DNA from 2 places in the Brevundimonas sp. LF-1 genome. Region 2 is predicted to be linked to the other one. Evidence: predicted binding sites of a transcription regulator. Region 2 holds the regulator's gene; the other holds the start of a gene.

Region 1 (14,739 bases), 220 kb from region 2:
CCACGCCGAGGCCGAGCACCGCCACGGCGGCCACGGCTTCGCGACGTGAGGCCAGTCTGCGCGAGCGTTCCTGAGCTCGTCTCGCCACGTGGGCGGCGGTATTGGGCGGGGCGAGAAGCGCCGCCAAACGGCGGCTGTTCGCTGCCACAGCGCGCGCCCGCGCATAGGCGCCGACGCGGCGGGCGTCCTGGCTCAGCCATAGCTCAAACTCAGCCGCTTCTCCGGCCGTCAGGTCGCGCTCGACGCGCGCAGCCCAAAGCGCCGCCGCGTCGTCGATCTCCCCGCTTGTCTCGTTCAGTCCCATCCAGACGTCTCTCGGCCTTTCCCGCCAACAACGCCCAACCGGCGCGCCATCTTACTAGACGTAACCGGAACTGAATATCCGCCGTCCGCATAGGCGTCCATCAGAAGTCGGAACGCGCGAGCGACGTGTTTCTCCACGGTGCTGACGGGTATCCCTGTCCGTTCTGCGATCTCCTTCATGCTGAGTCCCTGCACCCGGCTGAGCATGAAAATGGTGCGCGTCTTTTCTGGAAAGGTCGACGTAATCTCGATCAGAATGCGCAGTTCGTTACTGGCCTCCGCATGGTCCTCAGGCGTCAGGACATCGACCGCATTGGCCAATTTCTCCAGATCAGCCAGGTCGGTGATCGAGACGATATTCTTGCGCCGATACCGATCGGCAACCACCGAATGCGCAGTCCGAAACAAATAAGCTCGAACGTGGACAACCTTCTCTAAGCCGGGCGCCTGCACCAGACGCGCATAGGTCTCCTGGATGATGTCATCGATATCGAACTCAGCATGCCGGGCCTTTCGCAGCCAGCCGCGCAAGGCCGGTTCGGCCGGCAACACATGCCGCGCCAGCCACTCGTCCCGCAAATCCAGCATGATCGATTATCCTCCCCGGACGGAAGGATGGGCGAACATGGCGGCGGAACACAAGCCTCCCCAGGCTGACCGCGTGCCTTTATCCAGCGATCCATAACGCGGAGGTTATGCCCGATAGCAGCATCACCCTCTTGCAGACCTGGACCATTTCGCCACCCTCGTTTCGTTGATTTCGGGGCGCTGTCCCAGGGGGCTCGATGCTCAGAATTTTGACCGTGACGGCCGCCGTCCTTATCGGAACTCCAGGCCATGCGCTCGATCGCGCCGCAGCAGAGGCGATCATCGCGGATCCGCGGGGCCTGGGAGCTCCAGGCTGCGCCGTGGGCGCCTTCCGCGACGGCGTTCCCCTGTTCATCACAGCGTCCGGCGCCGGCGACATTGCGCGCGGCACGCCCCTGGACGGGGACACGCTTTTCTACGCCGCCTCCATATCCAAGCAATTCACCGCCCTGGCAGCCGCCCTGCTGGCTGAGAGCGGTCGGCTGGATCTCGACGCTGACATAAGGCGATATCTGCCGGAATCGCCTGACTACGGGCGGCCGGTCACGTCGCGCATGCTGATGACCCACACGGCGGGCGTGCGGGACACCCTGGACCTGATCCGCATGGCCGGGCTTGGTCGCGCGGCAGATGTCAACAAGGACACGGCCCTGCGTCTGGTGCTTGCCCAACAGAGCACGAACTTCCCACCGGGGACCAACTATACCTATTCCAACGGCGGCTACCTGCTCCTGGCCGAGGTGGTCGCCAGAGCTTCGGGCATGCCCTTCGCCGACTATGCCCGTCAGGCCATTCTGGAGCCCCTGGGCATGACGCGAAGCGTCTTCCTCGCGGATCGACCCGCCTCAGGGCCCAACATCGCCCACGGCTATGCACTGACGCGCCGCGGTTTCGAGGTGCGCGACACCTACCCCCGGTTCAGCGGATCAGGCGGCTTGATGATTAGCATGAACGATCTGGCTCGGTTCGAGCATGACATTGCGGTCGGCCATAAAGTCTGGACCCCCGCGGTCGCGCGCTTGATGACCGCGCCGGGCCGCCTCGATAACGGCGCAACGGCTCGGGACGATCGCAACGGCCTAGCCTACGCTGGCGGCCTCATGATTGGAGCCCGTGGCGGCCGATCGTTTATACAGCACGGCGGTTCCGCCGAAGCCTTCAAGAACTTCTATGCGCGCTTGCCCGAACAGCGTCTGTCGCTCGCGCTGTTCTGCAACCGGGACGACTGGGTCGCTCAGGACAAAGCGGACGCTATCCTGGACGCCATTGCCACAGAAACTGACAGTTCCGCCCAGCCGGCGCCCGCGTTCGAGGGCCGTTATGGTTCACCCGAGGTCGGGGCGACCTACACTTTGACAACGACGGGCGATGGGCTGGACGCCGTCGTCAGTCGAGATGGGGCCGCGGACGCGTCCCGTCGGCTGCAGTTCAAGCGGGATGAAGACGGCGCCTATCGCGCCGGTGGAACGCGCCTGACCTTCGACCACGACGGCGGTGCCTTCACCTTGTCGACCGCGCGGGTCACGGCCCTGCGCTTTCATCGGCTGGACTAGCCGGACGCAGACTCGCCGCTCGGCCTCAGCCTCCTCCTGAAATTTCGGTCTCATAATGTTGAGCTTGCAAAACCGCGCGCCTGCACGTGGCCGGGCGCATGACGCCCCTCGACGGCTTATCGTCATAGGGACGGGGGTCATCGGCCTCGCCACGGCCTACGCCTTTGCCCGTCGGGGATGGTCCGTGACGGTTGTGGACCAGGCTGAGGGCCCGGCCCTCGGCGCCTCGTTCGCGAACGGGGCGCAGTTAAGCTACGCCTATACAGACGCCCTGGCGCACCCTGACCTGCTGCGCAGGCTGCCGCAACTGACGATCGGCCTCGATCCCAGTTTTAAGGTTCGGGGCCTCCTCGACCCGGACTTCGCGCCCTGGGCCTTGCAGTTCCTGCGCAACTGCACCTGGACGCGCTTCAGCGACCATACCCTAGCCGGCCTGCAACTGGCTTTGGAATCCAGCGCGGCGCTGGAGGCTCTGATGGAACGCCATCCGTTCGAATTTCACCACGCCGTCCCCGGCAAGCTGCATATGTTTCGAAGCAGAGCCGCGTTTGAAACCGCTCGACGGGTCGTCGATATCAAGCGACGCCACGGAGGCCGACAGGCGGTGTTGTCCTGGCGCGAAGCGGTCGCAATCGAGCCTGCGCTGCGCGCCGCCGGCGAGGTCGTCGGCGTTATTCACACGCCGGATGACGCGGTAGGCGACCCCTTTCGCTTCTGTACCGAACTGCTGAAGGTTCTGACGCAACAGTACGGCGTGACCGCTCGCTTCGGCTTCAAGGTCGTACGTCTGGAAGCCCAGGAGGGCCGCGCGTGGGTCGCGAACGCAGCCGGCGACGTACTTCGCGCCGACCTATTGGCGATCTGCGCGGGCGTTGACGCGCCGCAGCTCTTGCGCAAGCTGGGACTGTCGGCCCCGGTCTGGCCGATGAAGGGTTACTCCTTCACCGCCGCCGTCGGGCCGGAAGCGCCTCGTCTGAGCGTCACCGATTCCGCCCGCAAGGTGGTTTTCTGTCGACTGGCTGATCAAATCCGCGTCGCTGGTCTGGCCGAACTGGGCGCACAGTCGACTGCGGTGGATCGCAGACGCGCCGCTCAACTGATCGACCTGGCCCGTTCCGTCCTGCCCGCCGCCGCTCACTACGACGCCGTGACTAGCGTGTGGGCCGGCCTTCGGCCGATGTCGCCGTCATCCCTGCCGATCATAAACCGTCCGCGGCCAGAGCCGTTCTGAACGTCGGTCACGGGATGCTCGGATGGACTTACGCCATGGGCGCCGGCGAACGGGCGGCGGCTTTGTCGGCCTCATCACGTCTTGAAAGGATCCCATGACCCAATCTCCGTCCCGTCTCGCTCCTCCGCTCAGTGCCGCCCGTCAGGTTGGCGATCTGCTTTTCGTCTCCGGCCAACTGCCCCGAGGAGCGGACGGCGAGATCGTAGACGGCGACATTGTCGTCCAGACCCGGCGGTCGCTCGCCAATCTGCAGGCCGTGCTGGCCGCGCACGGCGCCCAGACCTCCGATGTGGTCAAGGTCACGGCTTGGCTGACTGACCCGAGCCATATGAGCGGTTTCAACGCCGCGTATAGCGAAACCTTCAAGCCGCCCTACCCGGCCCGAAGCGTTGTCATATCGGGACTGATTGCGGGCGACGTGGAGATCGAGGCCATCGCGCAGCATCCGCAACCGCTCGCGACGGCCCGAGACTAAAGGAGGCGGGTTGTTGCATACGCGGCAGGTCGAGGTCTTTCACGCCATCTATGTCCACGGTTCGATCAGCGCGGCGGCGAGGACCCTGCGCGTCTCTCAACCCTATGTCAGCACGGCGCTGCGCCGCCTCCACGACCAGCTCGGCTTTAAGCTCTTCGTACTAGTGCGCGGGCGTCTCGTCCCCACCGACGAAGCCCACGTCCTGTTCGGCGAAGCGAACCATGTCTTTGACCGCATCGAGTCGCTGCGCCGCGCAGTAAAGAACATCCGGACGCACGGGGGCGGCCACATCAGGCTTGCTGTCGTTCCGTCTCTGGGTTTGGACATCGCCCCGCGCGCCATTGCTAGGTTTCGGGAACATCACCCCGGCATCACGATGGAGATCCAGACCCTGCACCACGACGACCTGTTTCGTTCGCTGCGGGAACGTGAATGCGACCTGGCCATAGCCTATGATCCCCCGGATCACGCGCGGCTGTCGCGGACCCGGTTGGGCCAAGGGCAACTCATGGTCGCTCACAAGCCCGACGCCTTATGTGCGACGCGCGATGGACTTGCCCTGACACAACTGCACGACCAGGAGATCATCGGCGTCTCGGGCAGCGGCCCCATCGGCAACCTGCTCGCTCGGGCTCTAGAAGTGGAACGCGTCGCCGTGCGCGAGGTGATCTCGGTCCAGACCTTCTTCGTCGCCGCAGCATTGGTCCGCTACGGCGCTGGCGTCTCGGTGGTCGATGAGTTCACAGCACGCGCCGGCCTGTTTCAGGACATCGTATTCCAGCCGCTGAACCCGTCGCTACGTTTCAGCGTCGAATGCGTGCATCTCGAAGACCGACCTATTTCCGGCATTGTGGGCGAATTCATCGCCCATTTCCAAAATGTGCTCCCAGAGTCGTCTAGACAAACCTAATCCAGCAGAAGGCGGCAATCGGGAAATAAAGCGCTGCCCCCAGGTCCAGTTCTGGGCAGAGCCGGACGCGGCCGGTCACAAGAGGTCGCCATTATCAGAGCGGTCACTACCACTCAATTGCAACCACCCATTTAAGGCAAAGCTTGTTCGACCCCTCTGACGGCGCCGCAGCGCACCAGGGCCTCAAGGCCGACGCCGCACCTCCCAGTCCAGGGTCCACCGCCCTGCCCCGGCCGGCTTGAGTTCTGAAGTCACGCGGGCACCTGACGGTCCAGCCCGTCTAGGAGCAGCGACGTCCCGCTGACAGCAGCCACCGTGGCGTTGGTCTGCCAGAAGGGCCCCGACATGCCACGCATTGAAAAACGGATATGAACCGTGTCGTTGACCTTGGGCATGAGCGCCTTCCTTTCAGCCGAGCAGCGGCCTTCTTGCGGCGCCTTGTACACGGCCGGACGAACGGCGCCTCCCGCCGAGCCGGGGCCAGCGTCGGGATGAGCATGCTATAGACGCCCGGGTGGCGAACACCCTTCCTGCCCCAAGGACCTCATGGCGCGACAATCTCGGATTTCGACCCGGCTATCCGCAGCCAGCCTGGTCCAGCTCGGCGCGCCGCGCCTGGCGGAACTCCTTATCGAGGCCGGCGCCGGAAACGCCAATCTCAAGCGCCGGCTGCGTCTCGAGCTGGCGGCCGAGATCAGTCCTGACATCCTGGCCCTGGAGATCGACAAGCGCATCACCGCCGTCTCGGCCGCGCGCACCCGCGTGTCCTGGCGAAAACGCGGCGAACTGATAGAGGACCTGAACGCACACCGCCGGATGATCGTCGAGCGTCTGGCGCCCGAAGCGCCCGGCGAGGCGCTCGCCGTCCTCGTCCGCTGGTTCGACCTCTATTCCGGCCTGTCCGCCCGCGTAAAGGACACCAAGGGCGAACTCCCCGCCGCTTTCGAGGCCGCCGCTCCTGAACTTTTCACCCTGGCGGAGACAGCCGGGGACGAGGCCTTGCGCGACCTGGTCGACGCCCTGCGCCGACACCCGCAGGATTACGCTCGCTGGGCATCCGCCGCCGGCGAGACCCTGGGTCCACGCACCGCCCGCCGGCTGCTCGACAGCCTGGACGCCTCGGTCAGGAAGACCCCGGCAGGCCGCAACCTTTTACGTCGCCTAGCGGACAAGGCCGGGGACCTCGACCTCTGGCTGTCGCTCATCACCCCCGAACAGGCCGGATCCCCCGACATAGCCGCAGACATCGCCCGCCGCCTCCTGGACGCCGGCCGCGTCGCCGAAGCCCGCGCCGCCCTGGAGGCCGCCTTGAGCCCCTCCCCGCTAAACCGCCCCTGGACCTTTGGCCACAGCCCGAAGAACGGCGCACCGCGCCTGACCCCGGCGTGGGAAGCCGCCTCCATCGAAGTGCTCGACGCCGAAGGAAGCCGCCAGGAGGCCCAGGACCTGCGCTGGAGCCTGTTTGAACGCGACCTGTCGGCTCCGGTTCTGCGTGACTACCTCTCGCGCCTGCCCGACTTCGACGACGTCGAGGCCCTGGACCGGGCCTTCGTCCACGCCGCCAGCCATCCGGACTTCGAGGCCGCCATGCGCCTCCTGATGGACTGGCCCGCTCACAGGGAGGCCGCGGCCCTCGTCCTGGCCCGACCTCGGGAAGCCCGGCAGGCTCGCCCGGTGTCTGCGGACTGGGCCTCTCGCCTGGCCCAGCGTTATCCCGAAGCCGCCGACATCCTGGCGAGCTAGACGCTCTGGCCAGCCAGGGTCCTGAAGGTGATGGAATAGCGCAGCGCCGTCATCGGCGAGATCGAATGCTCCCAGTCGCTGCGCGCCTCGCCTGACAGCCGATAGGCCGATCCAGGCGCCAGCGGCGCGGCTGATCGACGCCATCCCGTCCCGTCCTTCCGGCGCAGACGCATCATGCAAGGCGCGAGAAAGGAGACGCCGAGGATCTCCCCGTAAACCGGCCTGTCGCGGTGCCAGCCGATGCCGGCTCCGGGGGCGTATTCATTGACCAGAGCCTGGACGAAGGCCTCTTCATCAAGGTCCAGCCGTCCGGTCAGACGGCCCAGAAGCGCCTTCAGGAAGTCCGGCCACGGCGCGGCCGTCTCCAATCGACGCCGCTCCAGATCATAGCGGCGTCCGAAAGCGGCGATCTGTCGGAAGCCCTGGTAGCCCATGTGCTCATAAGGCCTGAAATCCAGCCGCTGTAGTTCCTCGACCACCGCTGCCTGCTCGCATGTCGACAGGACATCCGGCCAATAGTCGAAGCCCGGAGGCACGGCAGGCTGGGAGGCGCGCCCGAACAGGTCCGCCTGGAGCATGGCTGTCACAGCGCCAGCTCGCCCACAGAAGCCCTTGAGGGCGCTCCCGGCGACGCCTTCTCCAGATTGGACAGGGTCACGCCGACAAGACGCACGCCCCTGGTCGGCGGATAGAGGGATCTTGCCAGCAGCCGGGCGATCTCGCGCAACCGTTCCTTCGAGGCGACCGGCTCATTGAAGGACCGGCTCCTGGTCGATTGCTGGAAGTCCGCCCATTTGACCTTCACCGTCACGGTCCGGCCCAGCGATCCGGCCTTTTCGCACCAGGCCCAGACATCATCCGCCATCTCGTCCAGCCGGGCCTCGATCGCCGCCGGATCGACCAGATCGCTGGCGAAGGTGGTCTCCGAGCCGCTCGACTTGCGCTCGCGATCCGGATTGACCGGGCGATGATCCTCTCCCCGCGCCACGCCATGGTACCAGGCGCCGGACTTGCCGAAATGATGCTGAAGAAAGGTTAGGGACTGGCGTCTGAGGTCCGCGCCCGTCTCGATGCCCAGGCGGTTCATCTTCTCAGCCGTCACCGGCCCGACGCCGTAGAAACGCTTCACCGGCAGGACCTCGACAAAGGCCTCCCCTCGCCCGGGCGGGACCACGAACTGGCCGTTGGGCTTGCGCTGGTCCGAGGCCAGCTTGGCCAGGAACTTGTTGTAGGAAATCCCGGCCGAGGCCGTCAGACCGGTCTCCTCGAGGATGCGCGCGCGGATCTCCTCGGCCGTCGCCGACGCCGTCGGCAAGCCCCGGATGTTGGCGGTCACGTCGAGGTAAGCCTCGTCCAGGGACAGGGGTTCGATCAGGAGCGTGTAGTCGGCGAAGATGGCGTGGATCTGCGCCGAGACGGCGCGATAGACCTCAAACCGGGGCGGCGTGAAGATCAGTTCCGGGCACTTGCGCAAGGCGGTGCTCGACGGCATCGCCGACCGCACGCCGAACTCGCGCGCCTCATAGCTGGCGGCGGCGACCACGCCGCGCGAAGCGGCGTGGCCTACGGCGACGGGACGACCGCGCAAGGCGGGATCGTCCCTCTGCTCCACCGAGGCGAAGAAGGCGTCCATGTCCACATGGATGATCTTGCGAGGGGGCGACGTCCATACGCTACGCTTAGCAGAAAGAGAACAAAACAAGAACATGCTTCGTGCTCCCAACAGGCTCAGCCATGAATGCCCGTCGCCAATGCAGACGACCATTTATCCTGCCCCTAGAAGCCCGCCGCCCGGGCGGCGCGTTTAAGGTTTGAGGACAACTTTGGTCCACTCGTTGGGATTGTCGTGGAAGTTCTTGTAGGCCGTTGCGGCCTCCTCAAGGGGCAGGCGATGGCTGATGAGGTCGGTGGTGTCGATCTGACCGTCCATCACCAGTTCCAGCAGCCTGGGCAGGTATTTCTGCACATGGGTCTGGCCGGTCTTCAGGGTCAGCCCCTTCTGCATGAAGGCCCCGATCGGCAGCTTGTCGCCGATCCCGCCATAGACTCCCGGCATGGAGATGCGCCCGCCCTTGCGGCAGGCCATGATCGCCTCGCGCAGCACGTGCTGGCGATCCGTGCCTAGTTTCGTCTCCTGCTTGACGGCGTCGATGATGTTGTCCGGCGCGAAACCGTGCGCCTCCATGCCCACGGCGTCGATGCAGGCGTCGGGTCCGATGCCCGCCGTCATCTCCTTGAGCGCCTCCAGCACCTTGACCTCGTGATAGTTGAGCACCTCGGCCCCGTTCTGTTTCGCCAGGGCGAGACGACGCGGATGGTGGTCGATGGCGATCACCCGCGCCGCGCCCATGTGGATGGCGCTCTTGATGGTGAACAGGCCGACCGGGCCGCAACCCCACACCACCACGGTGTCGCCCGGCTCGATCCCTGCGTTTTCCGCCGCCATCCAGCCGGTCGGGAAGATGTCAGACAGGAAGAGCACCCTCTCGTCCTCGACGCCGTGAGGCACGACGATAGGTCCGAAGTCCGAATAGGGAATGCGCGCGTACTCGGCCTGCCCGCCCGCATAGCCGCCGGTCAGGTGCGAATAACCGAACAGCCCGGCGGCGGGATAGCCGTAGGCGACCTCGGAGGCGTCGGACTTGTCGGCTGGATTGGAGTTGTCGCAGGCCGAATACTGCTCCTTGCCGCAGAAGAAGCACTGGCCGCAGGCGATCACGAAAGGAACCACCACCTTCTGCCCGACCCGCAGGCTGGTGTTTCCCCGCCCCACCTCGACGACCTCGCCCATGAACTCATGGCCGAGAATGTCTCCGCGGTGCATACCGGGTATTACGCTGTCATAGAGGTGGAGGTCCGAGCCGCAGATTGCGGTCGCGGTGATCTTGATGATGGCGTCGCGAGGATTGACGATCTCCGGATCGGGGACCGTGTCCACCCGAACATCGTGTTTGCCGTGCCAGGTCAGTGCGCGCATGAAATATGTCCTTGATAATCAGCCGCGGGGAGCGGCGCCGGGAGCCTGGGAAGTGGAAACCTCCCCCGTCTCCATCAGTTGTTTGAAGCGGCGAAGTTCGCGTCGTGCCTGGATGCGCGGTTCACGCTGCATCACCTTGGCCACAAGCTTGCCCACGGCGCCGGCGGGAGGGTCATAGCTGATCATGACCCGGACCTCGGTCCCCCGCCCGAAGGCGTTGTCGCGGAACTCGACCCAGCCCTCGTGATCGACGTCCGCTGCCTCCGTGGAACGCCAGGCGATCTTTTCGCCCGGCCGGTCTTCGACGATCTCGGTTTCCAGTTCGACATCCATGCCGCCGGGCCCGGCTATGACCCAGTCGCGTCCGTCGCTGCTGACCGACCGCACATTGGCCATGAAAAGAGGAAGATTCCGGAACTCCCGCCAGAAGGCGTAGAGTTCGGATCGGGGCCGGTTGATCATGGCGGCCTGGATGGACGAGGAGGCGTGATCCCCCTCATGTACGTCGTCGTTCAGAAATCCTGTCGACGCCATGTCTGCGTCGGTGCTTCTGGGCTCAGTCTGCATGGGTTCTCTCCTGGTTCCGGGGAGGCGCGGACGCCTCCTCCGATCCTAGTTTCTCGCGCGCTATGGCGAGGTCTCGAACAAGCCTGGTCCGTGTCTGGTCAAACCGCGCCTTCTCTTCGGCGGCCCGCGCCTCGAGGCCTTGCATCTCGGCGCGAACGGCTGCCGCGCTTTCGGCGTGGGCCTGATCGAGCGCCTTCAGCTCCTCAGCGAGGCGCTGGGCCCGATTCTGCTGGGCCGTGGTCGCTCCCTTGCGCGCCCTGGGGGCGCCCCACGGCGGCCGGCCTTGCCGATATCGACCGTCAAGCCACGCTCGATCACCTCTCCAGGCCGCGCTCTTGCCGCCTCGGCGTCCTCTGCATCGGGCGCCTCCCTGGCGAGGCCTGAAGCGAAGATATCCTGCCGGATGCCCCAGGCGGCCAGAGCCTTGGGCCTGGAGGACGCAGCCACCGTGAAGCGATGGAAGCCGTCCGACCATTCAAAGAGCTTCAGCCTAGGAGCCATGTCGATCAGATCGCCGCCTGGATTTCCCGCGCCTTCCGCAGGTAATGCTCGACCTTCGGCGGTGCTGTCGGGGCATCAGCGGCAAGCGGCGGCGCAGCCGTATTGTGCGTGAAGCCGCGATTCAGGACCACGACCTCCTGGCGGGTGGAGGCCTGCCGGTCGATATAGAGCCGGTCGAAATCCCCAACGCCCGCCGACCTCGGATTATCCAGCAGGCCCCTGGCCCGCTCAGGAGCGACGTCGCCGGACCGGATCTCGCTCATGGCTGCGCCAGGCGCATAGCCGAGTATAGTGTTCCCCATGGCGGCGAAGGTTTGATCGACTGGAGCTGAGACAGCGTCCTGGGCCTTGTCGACGCACCCGTCGTCCCCTTGCGGATTGCGGGCGGGGAGAAGCCCAGTGACGGAAGCGACGATGATCGGGGCATGGCGCAAGGTCATGAGGCTCCTCTTGGGTGTGACTAAGCAAGCGCGCCGCGCGTCCTCCGGTTTCCCTTTGGCGACTTGGGGCGGGGTCGAGAGCTTGGCGAGCCCGGAGCAGCGGGGCCGCGAGCCATTGTCGGGAACACGACACAAGCCCGAACGCCTGTTCGCCTTGGCCGGAACCCCCGCGTTGGCTCTCCGTTCGGGAACCGCCGGCCGAGCGCTGGGGGTCTCGGTCAGCCGAGAGCGCCAAGGCGAAGACTGCGCTCGCCCCGTCGCCCCGTCGCGCGGCGGCGGGGCTCCTGATCGTCGATGAGCCCCAGGTCCCGACGGAGATCGGTGAGAAATGCGCTGGTGACCTCTCTCTCCGCGCTCTCTCCAAACTTGGCGTCCGCGCAGAGTAGGAGGCTCCCCACCTCCTCCTGCTCAGGCAGCCCCTTCTCCACCCGGGCGTCGATCTGGGTCAGTTGAAAGGCGGCGGTCGAGGCGAGCGAAAGCGCTCCGGACTGCTGGGGGTTCATGGGCGGTGTCCTTCCGGCGATATAGGGCAATCCTTGTCGCCGGTCTGGCGCTCGTGGTTCGTTTCCTCGCCTCCTTCATGCTCGGCTGGACCCAAAGCGCGCGAGCGGCCGCCTAGAAGGCGCTGGAGCATGGCGCCGCGGCCCATTGGACCGTCGCTTATCTCGCCGCCCCCGGCTCAGATGCGATCTTCCAGACTGGCAGAGCGAGCGTCTGTCGACGGCGTTCGTGGCGGTCCTGGCGATCTTCCTACGGCAGCTCGGCTCTTTCGAATACACGCCGGTCGTCGCAACCTCACGACCAGACCGCAGGCGGGGCGGACCTTGCCATCCCAGCGAGCGCCAGCGCGTCCGCTGCCGCCGCACCCGAAGCGGTGTTGTCGAAAATGACCCAGCGCTCGGCCCCGACTTCGCCCGCCGCCACCACCCGCTGAAGGACGGTCTTGAGCCGATCGGTTCCATAGGCCGAGCGATACATGTGCGGACAGCCGTGCAGGCGAAAATAGACCTGGCCCTCGGAGCCGCCGGGAAGGCCTGCACCCCGGGCCGGCTCCGGATCGGCCGCAACACGCGCGACCCGCCGAGAGGCGAGCCAATGATCCGCCGAGGCCGTGAACCAGGATCGTGCCGCGGCTCCAGCACGATCGACGCGTCGATCTGGGCCCTACAAGCGTCCAGAAAAGCGCCTGTCCGGGTCTTGTCAAAGGCCAGGCCCGGCGGCGTCTGGATCAGGACTGGTCCGAGGCGGTCTCCCAGCCCGCGGAGATCGGCGGCCAGGTCCGCGAGCAGATCTTCGCAGTTCTCCAGCTTGCGGCGGTGCGTGATGTCACGCGGCGCCTTGACCGCGAAACGAAAGTCCGCAGGCGTGGCGGCGGCCCAGCGCTCAAAAGTCGAGACCCGGTGACGGCGGTAGAAGGTGGAGTTGATCTCCACGGCGCCGAGACGGCTGGCGTAGCGTTCGAGTCCGCCGCCCGCGACAGGAAACCGGTCTCTCACCCCTGCGGGAATGGCCCAGCCCGCCGTCCCGATGCGCAGCGTGATCTCGCCGGGGGCCGCGCTGCCGGCAAGGCCTTCAGGGCTCACGAAGCATCGCGACGGGCCGCCATGCCGGGCGTGGTCGGCGCCAGTTCCTCGGCCTGGGTCTTGGAGGGCGGCCCATCGGTTCTCTGAAGACTGTCGTCGGGCGTCTCGCGGATCGAAAAGATGGAATCGCCGCTTTTCAACAGGGGGCGGCGGCGTCCGCCGCCTGGACATCCGTCGGAGACGGAACCCTCAACTTGCGCTCGGCGCCGTGGGCGTCGGCGACGACGATCTCGTAGAATTTCATGTCCATTCCTCACCTGACCAGGGGTTGTCTCTCGACCGCGAAGGACGCGGATCCGGCGGCCGGCCGCTTCCGGTAGCGCTTCGGCGACCGACGCGTTCCGGACGCATCGCCTCCAAAGGCGGATCGGCGACACATCCCGCCCGGGAGCAGGCGGCGGCTCCGGACACCCGAACACCCAACGGGAAGGAAAGAGCTCCTGTGAAATCCGCCGACAGGCCGCCAGTCCTGCGCAACCCCGGCGGCTCCTGCAGTTCGGAAGCCTCCTCCATCTACTGACGTCTCTTATCTACGTCGGCGCGGCATTGACGGGATTTCTGGGAAATCAGGAAATGCAGCCGAACCCGCGGATGACCGGCGCCGAGGGATTGACGACTGAGAGCCCTGCGCCACGCCCCGATCAAAGAGTCGGGAGTCGGACCCATTGGATCGCCGCCGCAAGGATCTCGTTGCGCCCTCCTGACAACCGGAAGGGAGACCGTGAGTCCGATGTGTGCGGATCGCGTCTACGATGAGGACTTTTTCGCCGCCGTGGCCGACCGCGGCTTCTATGTTTTCACCTCGCCTTGCCAGGCGGCGGCTGCAAGAGGGCCACGCAGGGTCCCCGTCATATTGACCCATGTGGGAGTTCGACCAGGTTCTGATCACGCCGGCGCGGCCCCGGCTTGCTTGAGCGTCGGACAAATTCTGGTCAGCGGATAGGATCAGGTCATCGCCGTCCCTCGCAAGCAAGCCGGCCCATTCATAACCAATGCCCGAGCCGGCGCCGGCCGTCCGCGCCGTCGGTCTGGCGGCGCTTCAGTCCGGAGCCGCCAGAGACGTGGTGCGACCGGCCCCAGGCCCGGCGCCGAGATCGGCTCCAGTAATCGGATCGGCTGAAGGGTCGGACTGGGTGCGGGCCGCAAAGGCTTGCAATGACTTCTTGTCAGCCGCCGACAGCTTGACCGAAGCGTCGCCCACGCCGCCGTCCACCGCCGCCTGGGCTTCGCGGTCGTCCACGACCTCCCACTGCTCGCCCTGGTTCCACGGCCCGCTCGCATCCCCCTCTCCTTGGGACATGTTGTAATATTTGTCGGCAAAGTCCGGATGACCGGGAAGCTTGCCGGGCGGGAAGTTGGCGGGGATGGCGTAAAGCGCCTTTTCGAAGGACTTCTGGTGGGCCACCTCCCGCGTCATGAGGAAGGTCAGGGCGTCCTTGATCCCCGCGTCATCGGTGACGTTGATCAGCCGTTCGTAGACGATCTTGGCCCGGGATTCGGCCGCGATATTGGAGCGCAGGTCGCAGGCCGGATCACCGATGGAGTCGATATAGGCCGCCGTCCACGGCACGCCGGCGGAGTTGATCAGGGCCGTGCCGCCGCCATAGAGGATGGACATGGTGTGGCTTTCTCCGCCCGAGGTCATGCTGGCGTAAAGATCCGCTTCTTCCTCGGCGGCTTCCGCGAGTTTGCCCTTGGCCCCGCGATTGAGCATAGCGACGATCGAACCGATGATTTCCAGGTGACTCAGCTCCTCCGTGGCGATGTCCATCAACATATCGCGACGGCCGCTGTCCTCGTCGGCGAGCCCCTGAGTGAAGTAGCGCATGGCGGCGGCGAGCCACCTTGGGGACCGCCGAACTGTTCGA
Region 2 (14,739 bases):
ATGTCGAGCGCACCGGTTCCGCCATCGCCGTGGACGTCAGCGCCAATACGACCGGCGTGACCTTCGTCCAGGACGGCGTGGTCATCCCGGACAACAAGTTGCCTGATGCTGACGGCGACGGGGTGCCGGACGCCAATGAACCTGGGATCGTCGGCGACATCCGCTTCGGCTCCGGCGCCGACGTGCTGGATCTGCGCAACGGCACGGTGAACGGCGACATCTCGTTCGGGACCGGGGCCGACCGCCTGTCGATCAGCGGCGGAGCCGTGGTCAAGGGCAAGCTGTCGAACGACGACGGCCAGCTCGACATCGACATTTCCAAGGGGTCCTGGACGCTCAGCAGACCACCAGCCTGGATATCTCCAGCCTGAACGTCGGCAAAGACGGCAAGCTGATCGTGACCCTGGACGAGGCGACGGCCGACGAGTTCCGCTACAACGTGTCCGGCTCAGCCGACCTGGCGGGCGCCAGCAGCCTGGGCGTGCGCTTCAACTCCCTGATCGCAGCCGAGGGCACGACCAGCTTCAAGGTGATCAAGGCCGGCGATCTGAACGCTGGAGACCTGACGTCCGAGCAGTTGCAGTCCAATTCTCCGTACGCCTTTGTCGTCGAGATCGGCGACGTGACCGGCAACGAACTGTCGATCGACGCCCGCAGGATCACGGCCGAAGAGGCCAAGATGATCAACTCGGAAGCCGCCGCCTACGACGTGCTCTACGCCGGGCTGGCCGATAACGAGGTCATCCGCGCGGCCCTGCTGAACCAGACGGATCGGGAAGGCTTCTTCAACGTCTATCAGCAGCTGCTGCCCGAGCACTCGGGCGGCCCCCTGCTGTCGCTGGCCAGCGGCGTCGACGCCGTGACCCGCGCCCTGACCGGCCGCAACGCCGCGGCGACGCCGGGCGAAACCAGCGCCTGGGTTCAGGAGATCAACTTCTACGCCGACAAGGATAAGACGGACACCTACGGCTTCCGCTCGGAGGGCTTCGGCCTGGCGGGCGGCGTCGAGCGCGGCACCTCGATGGGCGCCTTTGGCCTGACCGCCGCCTTCACCTCGTCCGATCTGGAAGACCCGGAATCGGCCGCTGAAGAAGTGCTGTCGGCCAACCTGCTGGAACTGGGCCTTTATTGGCGAGCCCAAGGGCAGTATTGGTCGACCTGGGCGCGCGCGGCGGGCGGCTACGCCTCCTTCAGCGCGACGCGCAAACTGGTCGCCGAGGGCGTCAACCTGAAGAATGAGTCCGACTGGCACGGCTTCACCCTGGCCGCAGCGGGCGGGGCTTCTTACGAGCGTCACTTCGGTCGTGTTAACGTCCGCCCTGAAGCCTATGTCGAATACTTCTCGCTGAGCGAGGACGCCCGCTCCGAACGCGGTGGCGGCGACGGGTTCGACCTGGATATCGACGAGCGCGACGGCCACCTGTTCTCGGGCGTGGCGGCCGTCAACATCGGCTACGGCTTCGGCAAGGACGGCTGGATCCGCCCGGAAGTCCGTCTGGGCTGGCGTCAGAACTTCTCGGTCGACGCCGGGACCACCATCGCCCGCTTCGCCTCGGGCGGCGACGCCTTCACCCTGACGCCCGCCAGCATCGAAGGCGGCGGCCCGATCCTGGGCTTCCGTCTGAATGTGGGCAACGAGCTGGGGATGCTGGCCATCACCGGCGACGCCGAACTGCTGGAAGACTACGTCCGCTACACCCTGCTGCTGCGGGCCAGCTTCAAGTTCTGATTCTTCTTCGGGATTCGGATCAAAACGGGCCGTCGGATTCGTTCCGGCGGCCTTTTCCGTATCTTGTCGTCGCCTCGCGTCTTCCTATGATCCCTGTCAGTTCAGAGGGGGATTCATATGAACAAGTTCGCCTGGGCCGCCTGCGCCCTGATCCTTAGCGCCCACGCCCCGGCGCTGGCCCAAACGGTGCCGGCCCAGACGGCGCCGGCCGGTCAGACCGCCCTGCCCGCCGCCGACCGAGGCCTGTTCACGGCCCAGGACCTGTTTGGCATGGAGGTCGCCTCCGACGCCCAGATCAGCCCCGACGGCAGCCGGATCGCCTATGTCCGCCAGACGGCCGACATCATGACCGATCAGATGCGTCCGACCATCTGGCTGATTGACGTGAAGACGGGCCAGCACTCGCCGCTGGTCGCCTCGGCCGGCTCGCACCGCCAGCCGCGCTGGTCGCCGGATGGAACGCGCCTGTCCTACATCTCGAACGCCGAGGGCGGCGCGCCCCAACTGTTCGTGCGCTGGATGGCGTCGGGTGAATCGGTCCGCGTCACCAACCTGCCCAACACCCCGTCCAGCATAAGCTGGTCGCCCAACGGCGAGCAGTTGGCCTATTCGGTCCTGGTTCCCGGCGACAAGCCCAAGATCGGCTCGCCTTTGGCCAAACCGGAAGGCGCCAAATGGGCCCCGCCGCTGGAGATTATCGACACCGTATCCTATCGCTCGGACGGTCAGGGCTATCTCAAGCCCGGTTTCCGCCACGTCTTCGTCGTCGGCGCCCAAGGCGGCGGCGCGCGCCAACTGACTCACGGCGACTTCAATCACGGCGGCGGCCTGTCCTGGTCGGCTGATTCTCGCACCCTGTACCTCAGCGCCAACCGTCGCCCCGACTGGCAGCGCGAGGCCAATGACAGCGAAGTCTTCGCCCTGGACGTGCAGACGGGCGGCCTGACCGCCCTGACCAGCCGCGCCGGTCCCGACAACTCGCCCGTCGCCTCGCCCGACGGCCGCCGCATCGCCTATCTCGGCTATGACGACAAGCGGATGGGCTATCACAACACCCGCCTCTATGTGATGGACGCCGACGGCTCGAACAGCCGGGTGCTGACGGCGAACCTGGACCGGTCGGTCAAATCACCGGTGTGGAGCCGCGACGGCCGCTCGGTCTATGTCGCCTATGACGATCAGGGCCGCACCAAGGTCGCCCGCGTCTCGCTGGACGGCGTCGTCACCCCCTGATCGAAGACCTGACGGGCGACGATTTCGGCCGTCCCTACACCGGCGGCGACTTCACCGTGGCCGACGACGGCGCCATCGCCTTCACGCGCGGCACGCCCACACGCCCGGCCGACGTCCATGTGCTGAAGGGCGGCCGCAGCACCCAGCTGACGCGCCTCAACGCCGACTTCCTCAGCGCCCGCCGTCTGGGCGAGGTGCGCCGCATCCAGGTCGCCTCGTCTCACGACCAGCGCGCGGTCGAAAGCTGGCTCACCCTGCCGGCCGACTATGTCGAGGGGCAGCGCTATCCGTTGGTGCTGGAAATCCACGGCGGCCCGTTCGCCGCCTATGGCCCGCACTTCGCCACCGACAATCAGCTGTTCGCCGCTGCGGGCTACGCCGTGCTGTCGGTCAACCCGCGCGGTTCGACCTCCTATGGGGACGAGTTCGCCAACCTGATCCACCACAACTATCCGTCGAACGACTTTGACGACCTGATCAGCAGCGTGGACGCCGTCATCGCCCAGGGCGTCGCCGATCCCAACCGCCTGTTCGTCACCGGCGGCTCGGGCGGCGGGGTGCTGACCAGCTGGATCGTCGGCAAGACCGACCGCTTCAAGGCCGCCGTGGTCCAGAAGCCCGTCATCGACTGGGCCAGCTTCGTGCTGACGGCCGACAACCCGGCCTTCTTCGCCCGCTACTGGTTCGGCGAGTTCCCGTGGGAGAACCCGGAGGCCTATTGGCGCCGGTCGCCGCTGTCGCTGGTCGGCAACGTCAAGACCCCGACCATGGTCGTCGTCGGCGACGAGGATTACCGCACCCCGGTCAGCGAGTCGGAGCAGTACTACACCGCCCTGCAACTGCGCGGCGTCCCCACGGCCCTGGTGAAGATCCCCGGCGTCGGCCACAGCCTGGCCGTCCGTCCGTCCCAGAACGCGGCCCGCATGAACGCCATGATCGAATGGTTCGAGCGCTACAAGGACGGCGCTCCGGCGACGCCCGCCCGCTAAGGTCAGGTTCCGCCAGCCCTGAAGCCCGCGCCCGCCGTCGAACGGCAGGCGCGGGTTTCTGCTTTGAGGGCCTCAAGCGTGACGTTAGTTGACTTTTAACCAGAACACTTACAGAACATCACCAACGGTTCACGCCTTGTTCTGGATTCGCCGCCATGCTCACGAAGAAACAGCACGAACTCCTGATGTTCATTCATGAGCGCATCCGCGAGACGGGCGTTTCCCCGTCCTTCGACGAGATGAAGGAGGCGCTGGACCTGGCGTCCAAGTCGGGCATCCACCGCCTGATTACGGCGCTTGAGGAACGCGGCTTTATCCGCCGCCTGGCCCACCGCGCTCGCGCGCTGGAGGTCGTGAAGCTGCCGGAACAGGCGACGACCGCTGCTCCGGCCAAGGGGCGCGCTCCCTTCAAGCCCGACGTGATCGAGGGCGGCGGCCTGGGCCCGCGCCCGGCCGCGGCCGAGGCCGCCAATGACGTTCGTGACCTGCCCCTGTTGGGCAAGATCGCCGCCGGCACCCCGATCGCCGCCATCCAGCACGAACGCGAGCGCCTGCCGGTCCCGGAGTCCATGCTGGGCGCCGGCGAACACTACCTGTTGGAAATCGAAGGTGATTCCATGATCGAGGCCGGCATCCTCGACGGGGACACGGTCATCATCAAGCGGGTGGAGAGCGCCTCTTCCGGCGAAATCGTCGTCGCCTTGGTCGAGGGCGAAGAGGCCACGCTCAAGCGCCTGCGAAAGAAGGGCCAGTCCATCGCCCTGGAGCCCGCCAACAGCGCCTATGAGACCCGCATCTTCGGCCCTGATCAGGTTGAGGTTCAAGGCAAGCTGGTCGGCCTGCTGCGCCGGTATCACTGAGGCGCAGCCCTATAAACTCCGATCATCCCGGCCGACGCCGGGACCCAGTGCTTTGGCTTCAAACGGGGCCGTTTGATTGTCCCCTCGCCTCCTCTGGCCAGCGACAGCACGCGTATCTCTTACTAGATCCCGGCGTCCGCCGGGATGAGCGGGATTAAGAGACGGCGCCTATTCTGCTCCTCCACCGCTCCACGGTCGCCGTCCCCGCACTTCCGCCGCCCACAGGGCGCGCCAGCCGCCGGCGCCGTCGCGCCATAACTCCACCGAACCGCCGCGCGCATAGTCGGCGCCGTCCAGCACCAGCCGCCCTTGGCACGACGACGGCAGGGTTGTGATCACGGCGCGCACGCTGATCACCTGCGCGCTACGGCACATCTGATCCAGCTGCTCGGGCGTCGGCGCCGCCTTGCCCCACCACAGCGCCAGCGGCCCCGGTTCGCCGTCCGGCGCGCAGTAGGAACGCTTGCAGGTCCAGCCCTCGGGCGACCGTGCGACCGGCTCCAGCCCTCGACGCCGGGACCAAAGGTCGCTGGCGAATTGGCGCACTGCCGGCCGCACCACGACCGCGTCGCTTTCGAGCCGATAGGCCGCATTCGCTCCACCATCGCCGATCCAGATATCCGGCGGGGCCGGGCGCGGCCAGATCAGCACAGCCGCCGCAAACGGCAAGCCCAGAAACCGCCACGGCCCCCGCCACAGGCACATGAACAATATGCCCAGAAAGGCGACCGGCAGGGCGGCCGCAGGAGCGCTGGGGATCGCCTTCACGGCGCCCGGCAGACTGGCCGCCCAGTGTCCGATCATCAGCATGGCGTCGACTGACTGACCCGCCACCCACAGGAAGGGCGCGCCCAGTCCCAAAGGCTCCAGCGCTGCGCCCAGCGCCAGGGCGGGCATCATGACGAAATCCGCCAGCGGCGCCGTCGCCATATTGGCGATCAGCCCGTAGACGGCCGTGCGATTGAAGTGCTGCATGGCGAACGGTCCGGTCGCCATGCCCGCCACCAGGCTGGCGGCGCAGGCGGCCATCAGCCAACTGGTCAACCGCTGCGCGGCGACGATAGGCCAGGGCGCGGCGAACTCGCGGATACGGCGCGGCCAGACCTCGACAAGCGCCACCAGCGCCGCTGTCGCCGCGAACGACATCTGGAACCCGGGCGTCACGACGGCCTCTGGCCGCAGCAAGAGCACGGCAAAAGCCGCCGCCGACAGGGCCCGCATGGTCACCGCCTGCCGATCCGTCAGGATCGCCAGAAAGGCGATCGACGCGGTAATCGCGGCGCGCTCGGCCGGCGGCGGCGCGCCCGAGATGACGAGATAGGTCCCCACCGCGATCAACCCTGCGATCGCCGCGGCCTTCTTGCCCGAGACGCGCAGCGCCAGCCACGGCCACGCCGCAACGAGAAGGCGGGCGGCAAAGAAGACAAAGCCGCCCACGACCGCCATATGCAGGCCCGAGATCGACAGGATGTGCGCCAGCCCGGAATCGCGCATGGCGTCCAGATCCGGATCCTGAATCCATGTTTCGTGACCGGTCGTCATGGCCGCCGCCACCCCGCCGGTCCGCTCGCCCAGACGCGCCACGATCCGCTCAGCCAGAGTATAGCGAACCGCATTGACCTTCATCGTCGCCCTTACCCGCCACGGGGGCGGGGCGAGCACCGCCGGACGGGTCGGGCCCAGGGCGAACAGGGTCCCGCCCATCCCCTTGAAATAGGCGTTGCGGCCGAAGTCATAGGCGCCCGGGCTGGCGGGCGGCGGCGGCGGGTTCAGGATGCCGAACACCCGGATCGGCGCGCCCGGTGGCGGCGGCGCCCTTCACCGTCACGCGCAGCCGCTCGGGCGTTTGCTCAGGCGTCAGGCCCCGCACGCGCACCGGCGCCACCACGACACGCGCCCCGTTCTGACCGGACGAGTCCACGTCTATGACCCAGCCCTCGACCTGGGTGGGCGCCATGTCCGCAGGCGCGATCGGCGCCGCCACAGCCTCTGTTCTCAGCTTGGCCACCGCCAGTCCGCCCGCGAAGCAGGCCAGCATCAGCAGGATCAGGGTCGCCCAACGCGGCGCGCCTCTGACCCGACCGATGATCCAGACGCCGACCAGGACGGCGGCGCCCAGCACCAGCGGCCAGGTCGCCGGCTCGCCCTTCAGAGCGAAGTAGGCCGCGCACCCGGCGCCGAAGCAGACGGACGACCATAGCGGCCAGCGTTCGGCCTGCGCCCGCGCGTCGGCGAGCAAGCTGGCAAATAACCGGGCCATAAGGGTTCGCTTCCCCACAGGCGGGCGTATAAGACCCTGCCCTATGGATGCTGCCTCTATGACCTCCCCTTCATCGACCGTCGTCACCCGCTTCGCCCCCTCGCCCACAGGCTACCTGCATATCGGCGGGGCGAGAACCGCGTTATTCAACTGGCTTTACGCCAAGGGACGCGGCGGCAAATTCCTGATCCGCATCGAGGATACCGACCGCGAGCGGTCGACGGACGATGCGGTCAAGGCCATATTCGACGGCCTGTCCTGGCTTGAGCTGTTCGGCGACGAAGAGCCCGTCTTCCAGTTCGGCCGCGCCGACCGCCACCGCGAGGTGATCAATGAGCTGCTGGCGACAGGCCACGCCTATCGCGACTTCCTGACGGCCGACGAGACCACGGCCCTGCGCGACCAGGCCAAGGCCGAGGGCGCGACTTCGTCTCGCCCTGGCGCGACCGCGAGCCCAGCGTCGATGACCTGGCCAAGCCGCACACTGTGCGCTTCCGTCGGCCGCTGGATCAGGCCGTCGTCGTCGAGGACGCCGTGCAGGGGACGGTGCGCTGGGAATCGGCGTCGCTGGACGACCTGGTCATCCTGCGTTCCGACGGGGCGCCGACCTATAATCTGGCCGTGGTGGTGGACGACCACGACATGGGCGTGACCCACGTCATCCGCGGCGACGACCATCTGAACAACGCCGCCCGCCAGAGCCTGATCTACGACGCGCTCGGCTGGGCCCGACCGACCTTCGCCCACATCCCCCTGATCCACGGCCCCGACGGCGCCAAGCTGTCCAAGCGCCACGGCGCCCAGGCCGTGCACGAATACGCCGACATGGGTTATCTGCCCGAAGCCATGCGCAACTATCTGGCCCGTCTGGGCTGGGCGCACGGCGACGATGAACTGTTCAGCGACGAACAGGCCCTCGCTTGGTTCGACCTGGCGGGCGTCAACAAAGCGCCCGCCCGCCTGGACTTCGACAAACTGGCCCACGTCAACGCCCACTGGCTGCGGCTGGCGGACGACGACCGCCTCGCCAAACTGACGCTCGACGCCCATTTGGCGCGCGGCCGCACCCTGGAGCCGGACGACGAGGAACGGCTGCTGCGGGCCATGCCTTTCGTCAAGGATCGCGCTAAGACCATCCCCGAGTTGGCGGATCAAACGGCATTCGTGTTGCAGGCGCGTCCACTCGCGCTCAACGAGAAATCGGCCGGTTTGCTGCAAGGCGAAAGCGGGCAGAGAATTTCACGACTGCGTGAACGTCTGGCTCTTTTCCAAAGCTGGGATGTCTTCGCCCTTGAAGCCGAACTTAAGGCGTTCGCCGAGGAAGAAGGCGTAGGCTTCGGAAAAATAGGACCTTCCATGCGCGCCGCCTTGACGGGCGGTTCGGCCTCGCCCGATATCGCACGAACTCTTTGCGCTCTCGGGCGTGACGAAAGTCTCGGACGCTTGGATGATGCGCTGCAACAGACTAAGTGATCTCCCATAACCAACTCAGGCCGACCGCCTCCCCGCGCCGGTCCAAGGAAGAACAAGGGGCCTAGATGACTGAACAAGCGAAACCCGCCGGCTCGGCGACCCTGTCCTATCAGGACAAGACTGTAGAGCTCCCCGTCCTTTCCGGCTCGACCGGCCCGGACGTCATCGATATCCGCAAGCTGTACGGCGGCACCGGCGCCTTCACCTTCGACCCCGGCTTCACCTCCACGGCGGCCTGCGATCGGCCCTGACCTATATCGACGGCGACGCCGGCGTGCTGCTGCACCGCGGCTATCCGATCGACCAGTTGGCCTCGAAGTCCAACTTCCTGGAAGTCTGCCACCTGCTGCTGCACGGCGAACTGCCAAACGCCGCCGAATACGAAGAGTTCGAGCAGTGCGTCACGCGCCACACCATGCTGCACGCCCAGTTCGACCGCTTCTTCGAAGGCTTCCGCCGCGACGCCCACCCGATGGCGATCATGGTCGGCACCGTCGGCGCCCTGTCGGCCTTCTATCACGACAGCCTGGACATCCATGATCCGGTGCAGCGCAACATCTCGGCCATCCGCCTGATCGCCAAGATGCCGACGATCGCGGCCCGCGCTTACAAGTATCACATCGGGCAGCCCTTCATCTCGCCGCGCAACGACCTGTCGTACGCCGAGAACTTCCTGCGCATGTGCTTCGCCGTGCCGGCCGAGGACTACCACGTCGATCCGGCGCTGGTGCGCGCGATGGACCGCATCTTCATCCTGCACGCCGACCACGAACAGAACGCCTCGACCTCGACCGTCCGCCTGGCCGGTTCGTCGGGCGCCAACCCGTTCGCCTGTATCGCCGCCGGCATCGCCTGCCTGTGGGGCCCGTCGCACGGCGGCGCCAATGAAGAGGCGCTGAACATGCTGAAGGAAATCGGCACCCCGGACCGCATCCCCGAGTTCATCGAGGGCGTGAAGGCGCGCAAGTACAAGCTGATGGGCTTCGGCCACCGCGTGTACAAGAACTACGATCCGCGGGCCAAGGTGATGCAGCAGTCGGCCTATGAAGTGCTGGCCGCCACGGGTCGCGAGAACGACCCGCTGTTCCAGGTCGCCAAGGAACTGGAAGCCGTCGCCCTGCAGGACGAGTATTTCACCTCGCGCAAGCTGTTCCCGAACGTCGACTTCTACTCGGGCATCACCCTGTCGGCCATGGGCTTCCCGACCACCATGTTCACCGTGCTGTTCGCCCTGGCGCGCACCGTGGGCTGGATCGCCCAGTGGCAGGAAATGATGGCCGATCCGTCGCAGAAGATCGGCCGCCCGCGTCAGCTGTACACCGGCCCGACCGAGCGCGATTACGTGCCGCTGGCCCAGCGCGGCTAAGCGATCAAAAGCGTAAGACTGCACAAACGCCGGGGCGAAAGCTCCGGCGTTTTTCTGGTTTTGCGAAAGATCAAGACCCGGCCGCTTCGGGCGCGTTATGAGTCGAACTCTCCCAGTTCTTCATGAGGATCCGCCATGCAAGGCTATCTTGACGACATCGAACGGGCCACGCTCGACAACGACGACTATCGCCGCGTGCTCTACACCGGCCGTCACCTGCAACTGGTGCTGATGACGCTTCAACCGGGCGAAGAGATCGGCGAAGAGGTCCACGAAGGCCACGACCAGTTCTTCCGCATCGAACAGGGCGAAGGACAGATCGTCATCGACGGGCAGTCGCGCCCCGCCAAGGCTGAGTCCGGCATCATCGTTCCGGCCGGCGCCCGTCACAACCTGATCAACACCGGCTCGCAGCCGCTGAAGCTCTACACCCTCTATGGCCCGCCGGAGCATCGCCACGACGTGGTCCACCCGACCAAGGCCGACGAAGCCGAAGAACATTTCGACGGCAAGACCTCGGAATAGGCTCAGGCGACCGGCGCGCTCCCCCTGCAGACGGAGGAGCGCGCCCTCTGCCTTGGACGCTTCAGCCGATTTCAGATGACGAACGGTCTGGCATGGTGAAGCCTGTCGAGAATCTTCGACCGGTTGAAAGACCGACTCGGCGTTGTGGCCATGCCTAAGGGAGTTAAGCGATGGATTTCACCCTGACGGAACGCGAGCGTTCGTTTCAGGCGCGCGTCCGGGCCTTCATGGCCGACAAGGTGCGTCCGCGCGTCGCCGCCGTCCACGCCGAGATCGCTGAAGGCGACCGCTGGGCCGCGCCCCTGCCCTCGATCGAGGCGTTGAAGGCCGAGGCGCGCGCCGCCGGCCTGTGGAACCTGTTCATGCCGCCCGCCCCCGAAGGCATGGCCGAGCCGGACGATTTCGAGTTCACGGGCGAACGGCTGACCAACCTCGAATACGCCCTGTGCGCCGAAGAGATGGGCCGCATCGAATGGGCCAGCGAAGTGTTCAACTGCTCAGCGCCCGATACGGGCAATATGGAGGTGCTGCACCGCTACGGCTCGCCCGCTCAGAAGGCGCAGTGGCTGATTCCGTTGATGAACGGCGAGATCCGCTCAGCCTTCCTGATGACCGAACCGGCCGTCGCCTCGTCCGACGCCACCAATATCCAGACGCAAATCCGTCGCGACGGCGACTGCTATGTCATCAACGGCCGGAAATGGTGGTCGTCGGGCGCGGGCGATCCACGCTGCCGCGTCGCCATCGTCATGGGCAAGACCGACCCGGACGAGAAGACCTATCGCCAGCAGTCGATGATCCTGGTGCCGATGGATGCGCCGGGCGTGAAGATCGAGCGGCCGCTGAGCGTCTATGGCTATGACCACGCCCCGCACGGCCACATGGAGGTCAGCCTCACCGACGTGCGGGTGCCGGTCGAGAATATCCTGCTGGGCGAGGGGCGCGGCTTCGAGATCGCGCAGGGCGCCTTGGCCCCGGCCGCATCCACCACTGCATGCGCACCATCGGCGCGGCCGAAGAGGCGCTGGAGGCGATGACGCGCCGCCTGATGTCGCGCGTCGCCTTTGGCAAGCGGATCGGCGAACATTCGGTCTGGGAAGAGCGCGTCGCGCGCGCCCGCATCGACATCGAGATGACGCGCCTGCTGTGCCTCAAGGCCGCCGACATGATGGACCGCGCGGGCAACAAGGCGGCCAAGGACGAGATCGCCATGGTCAAGGTCCAGGCGCCGATGATGGCCCTGCGCATCATCGACGACGCCATCCAGGCCCACGGCGGCGGCGGCGTGTCCCAGGACTTCGAGCTGGCCGCGGCCTGGGCGGGCATCCGCACCCTGCGCCTCGCCGACGGCCCCGACGAGGTGCACGCCCGCGCCATCGCCCGGTCCGAGTTCGCCCGCCACGCTGAGGCGGCGCGATGAGCGATCTAGACGTCGCGCGTCTGGGACAGTGGCTGGCGGGCGTCCTGCCCGCCGCGCCCGCCGATATCCATCTGGAGAAGTTCCCCGGCGGCCAGTCGAACCCGACCTACCGGATGACCGTCGACGGCCGGGACTATGTCCTGCGCCGCCGCCCGTTCGGCCCCCTGCTGCCCTCGGCCCATGCGGTCGAGCGTGAATATCGGCTGATCAGCGCCCTGCATCCGACCGGCTTTCCCGTGCCCGCGCCGCTCGCCCTGTGTCAGGACGACGCCGTCATCGGCTCGGCCTTCTATGTGATGGAGTTGGTCGAGGGACGCACCTTCTGGAACGGCGCCCTGCCGGGCCTGTCGCCGTCCGAGCGCCGCGCCGCCTATGAGGCCATGGTCGATACGTTGGCCCAGTTGCACAGCGTCGATCCGGTCGCCGTGGGACTGGAGGATTTCGGGCGCCCCGGAAACTATTTCGAGCGTCAGGTCGCGCGCTGGACCAAGCAATATCGCGCCGCCCAGACCGACGACCTGCCCGAGGTCGAACGCCTGATCGACTTCCTGCCGCGCACGGCGCCGGAACAGACCCGCACCGCCATCATCCACGGCGACTATCGCATCGACAACCTGATCTACGCCCCCGATTCCATGACGGTCCGGGCCGTGCTGGACTGGGAGTTGGCGACGCTGGGCGACCCTCTGGCCGACTTCGCCTATCTGGCCATGAACTGGATTCTGCCCGCCGACGGCCGCGCCGGGCTAAACGGTCTGGACCTTGAGGCCGCGGGCATTCCTTCGCTGGACGACATGGCCCGGCGATATTGCGCCGCCACCGGGCGCGACACCCTGCCGGACCTGCACTGGCACTTCGCCTTCAACCTGTTCCGCCTGATCGGCATCATCCAGGGGGTGAAGAAGCGGATGCTGTCGGGCAACGCCTCCAGCGCCAAGGCCGCCGACGCCGTGGCCATGCTGCCGGCCCTGACCAAGGCCGCCTGGCGTGAAGCTCGCCTCGCCGGCTCCGAAGAATAGGACGCCCTGCCCGTCCGAACGGAAGTGATGGTAGGCGGCGACGGGTTCGAACCGCCGACCCTCTCGGTGTAAACGAGATGCTCTGACCAGCTGAGCTAGCCGCCCGCATCATTCGACTCAATGTCGAGGACAGGCTTCATGCCCTGTGGCGGTCAGCCGTTCAAGGCGCTTTTCAAGCCTTCGCCCGGGCGAAAGCGCGCGGTGCGAGAGGCGGGCCGCGCGATCTCCTGACCGGTCTGAGGATTGCGCGCCACGCCCGCCTTGCGCTCGGCGGCGACGAAGCTGCCGAAGCCGACCAGGCGCACAACGCGCCCCTCTACAAGAGAGGCCGTCACCTGATCGGTAAACGCCTCCAGCGCCAGCTTGGCCTGGTCGCGGCTGATCCCCGCCGCCTGGGCCATGCGGCCGATCAGTTCAGTCTTGGTCACGTCGAAAGCCCCCTCGCGAACGAAGGCGGAACTTAAGCGGCTATTGGGGCGCAGGTCAAAAGAGGCGGCTCGGGTCGCCCCGAGCCGCCTCTCGTCACTCTCAGGCCAAGGCCCGCATCAGTGGCTGATGCTGGCCCCCTCGCCGGCCAGCGGCGCCGGCGGCGTCGGGGTCATGGGTTCGGCCGCCTCGTCCCACTCGACGGGGGTCGGCGTGCCGGTCAAGGCCCACTTCAGCGCCTCGTCGGCGTTAGAGATCGGTACGATCTCCAGGGCCGCCTTGACGTTTTCCGGCACCTCCTCGAGGTCCTTCTCGTTCTCCTGCGGGATCAGGACCGTCTTCACGCCTGAGCGAAGCGCGGCCAGCAGCTTCTCCTTGAGGCCGCCGATGGCCGTGACCCGACCGCGCAGGGTGATCTCGCCGGTCATGGCGATGTCCTTGCGGATGGGAATGCCGGTCAGAACCGACACCATGGCCACCGTCATGGCCACCCCCGCCGAGGGGCCGTCCTTGGGCGTGGCGCCGTCCGGCACGTGCACGTGGATGTCGGTCTTCTCGAACAGCGGCGGCTTGACGCCGAAGCTGAGGGCGCGGCTGCGGACGTAGGACGCCGCCGCCGAGATCGACTCCTTCATGACATCCTTCAGGTTGCCGGTCACGGTCATGCGGCCGCGGCCCGGCATCTTCAGGGCCTCGATGGTCAGGATGTCGCCGCCGAACTCGGTCCAGGCCAGGCCGGTGACGATGCCGACCTGATCTTCCGCATCCGTCTCGCCGTAACGGAACTTCTTCACGCCCGCGTATTCGGCCAGCTTGGCCGCATCCACGGTGATCGAGGCGGCGTTGGTCCTGGCCATCTCGCGCACCGCCTTGCGGGCCAGACCGCCCAGGGCGCGCTCCAGCGAACGCACGCCGGCTTCGCGCGTGTAATAGCGGATCAGCCCCCGGATCGTGTCGTCAGGGACGATCAGCTCGCCCTCCTTCAGGCCGTGGTCCTTGAGTTGCTTGGGCAGGACGTGGCGGCGGGCGATTTCGACCTTCTCATCCTCGGTGTAGCCAGAGACGCGGATGATCTCCATGCGGTCCAGCAGGGGCTGGGGCATGTTCAGGCTATTGGCCGTGGTGACGAACATCACCGGCGACAGGTCGTAGTCGACCTCCAGATAGTGGTCGCCGAAGGTCGAGTTCTGGGCCGGGTCCAGCACTTCCAGCAGCGCCGAGGACGGGTCGCCGCGCCAGTCGGCGCCCAGCTTGTCGATCTCGTCCAGCAGGACGAAGGCGTTGGTGGTTTTCGCCTTCTTCATCGACTGGATGATCTTGCCGGGCATGGAGCCGATATAGGTCCGGCGGTGACCGCGGATCTCGGCTTCGTCGCGCACGCCGCCCAGCGACATGCGGACGTATTCACGCCCCGTCGCCTTGGCGATCGACTGGGCCAG

The links. Region 2 encodes LexA, which represses DNA repair genes until DNA is damaged. Its sites were predicted from a motif close to ATGTTCNCNANNTGTTCT; they were not measured.
Region 1: a site for LexA is predicted at 8,494-8,511, ahead of dinB (DNA polymerase IV). Genes of this name have one in related genera too.

What each region holds. Positions count from the first base shown of each region.
Region 1 covers NZ_CP146349.1:2,766,386-2,781,124, forward strand. Annotated here, with positions in the region: gene V8F63_RS15220 (FecR domain-containing protein) at 1-304, opposite strand, end outside; gene V8F63_RS15225 (sigma-70 family RNA polymerase sigma factor) at 295-891, opposite strand; gene V8F63_RS15230 (serine hydrolase domain-containing protein) at 1,107-2,444, shown strand; gene V8F63_RS15235 (FAD-dependent oxidoreductase) at 2,500-3,675, shown strand; gene V8F63_RS15240 (RidA family protein) at 3,770-4,150, shown strand; gene V8F63_RS15245 (LysR family transcriptional regulator) at 4,161-5,060, shown strand; gene V8F63_RS15250 (hypothetical protein) at 5,312-5,455, opposite strand; gene V8F63_RS15255 (DUF6880 family protein) at 5,607-6,803, shown strand; gene V8F63_RS15260 (alpha-ketoglutarate-dependent dioxygenase AlkB) at 6,800-7,381, opposite strand; gene dinB (DNA polymerase IV) at 7,387-8,436, opposite strand; gene V8F63_RS15270 (zinc-dependent alcohol dehydrogenase) at 8,608-9,780, opposite strand; gene V8F63_RS15275 (SRPBCC family protein) at 9,799-10,242, opposite strand; gene V8F63_RS15280 (hypothetical protein) at 10,854-11,282, opposite strand; gene V8F63_RS15285 (hypothetical protein) at 11,507-11,791, opposite strand; partial or broken gene V8F63_RS15290 (DUF72 domain-containing protein) at 12,084-12,353, opposite strand; partial or broken gene V8F63_RS15295 (DUF72 domain-containing protein) at 12,470-12,871, opposite strand; gene V8F63_RS15300 (hypothetical protein) at 12,868-13,011, opposite strand; gene V8F63_RS15305 (manganese catalase family protein) at 13,911-14,699, opposite strand; gene V8F63_RS15310 (manganese catalase family protein) at 14,642-14,739, opposite strand, start outside.
Region 2 covers NZ_CP146349.1:2,544,004-2,558,742, forward strand. Annotated here, with positions in the region: gene V8F63_RS14030 (hypothetical protein) at 1-371, shown strand, start outside; gene V8F63_RS14035 (autotransporter outer membrane beta-barrel domain-containing protein) at 398-1,729, shown strand; gene V8F63_RS14040 (hypothetical protein) at 1,847-2,962, shown strand; gene V8F63_RS14045 (S9 family peptidase) at 3,019-3,951, shown strand; gene lexA (transcriptional repressor LexA) at 4,107-4,811, shown strand; gene V8F63_RS14055 (ComEC/Rec2 family competence protein) at 4,980-6,596, opposite strand; gene V8F63_RS14060 (DUF4131 domain-containing protein) at 6,544-7,071, opposite strand; partial or broken gene gltX (glutamate--tRNA ligase) at 7,130-8,544, shown strand; partial or broken gene gltA (citrate synthase) at 8,610-9,910, shown strand; gene V8F63_RS14075 (cupin domain-containing protein) at 10,046-10,435, shown strand; partial or broken gene V8F63_RS14080 (acyl-CoA dehydrogenase family protein) at 10,606-11,877, shown strand; gene V8F63_RS14085 (phosphotransferase family protein) at 11,852-12,874, shown strand; tRNA gene V8F63_RS14090 (tRNA-Val) at 12,903-12,979, opposite strand; gene V8F63_RS14095 (HU family DNA-binding protein) at 13,027-13,275, opposite strand; gene lon (endopeptidase La) at 13,420-14,739, opposite strand, start outside.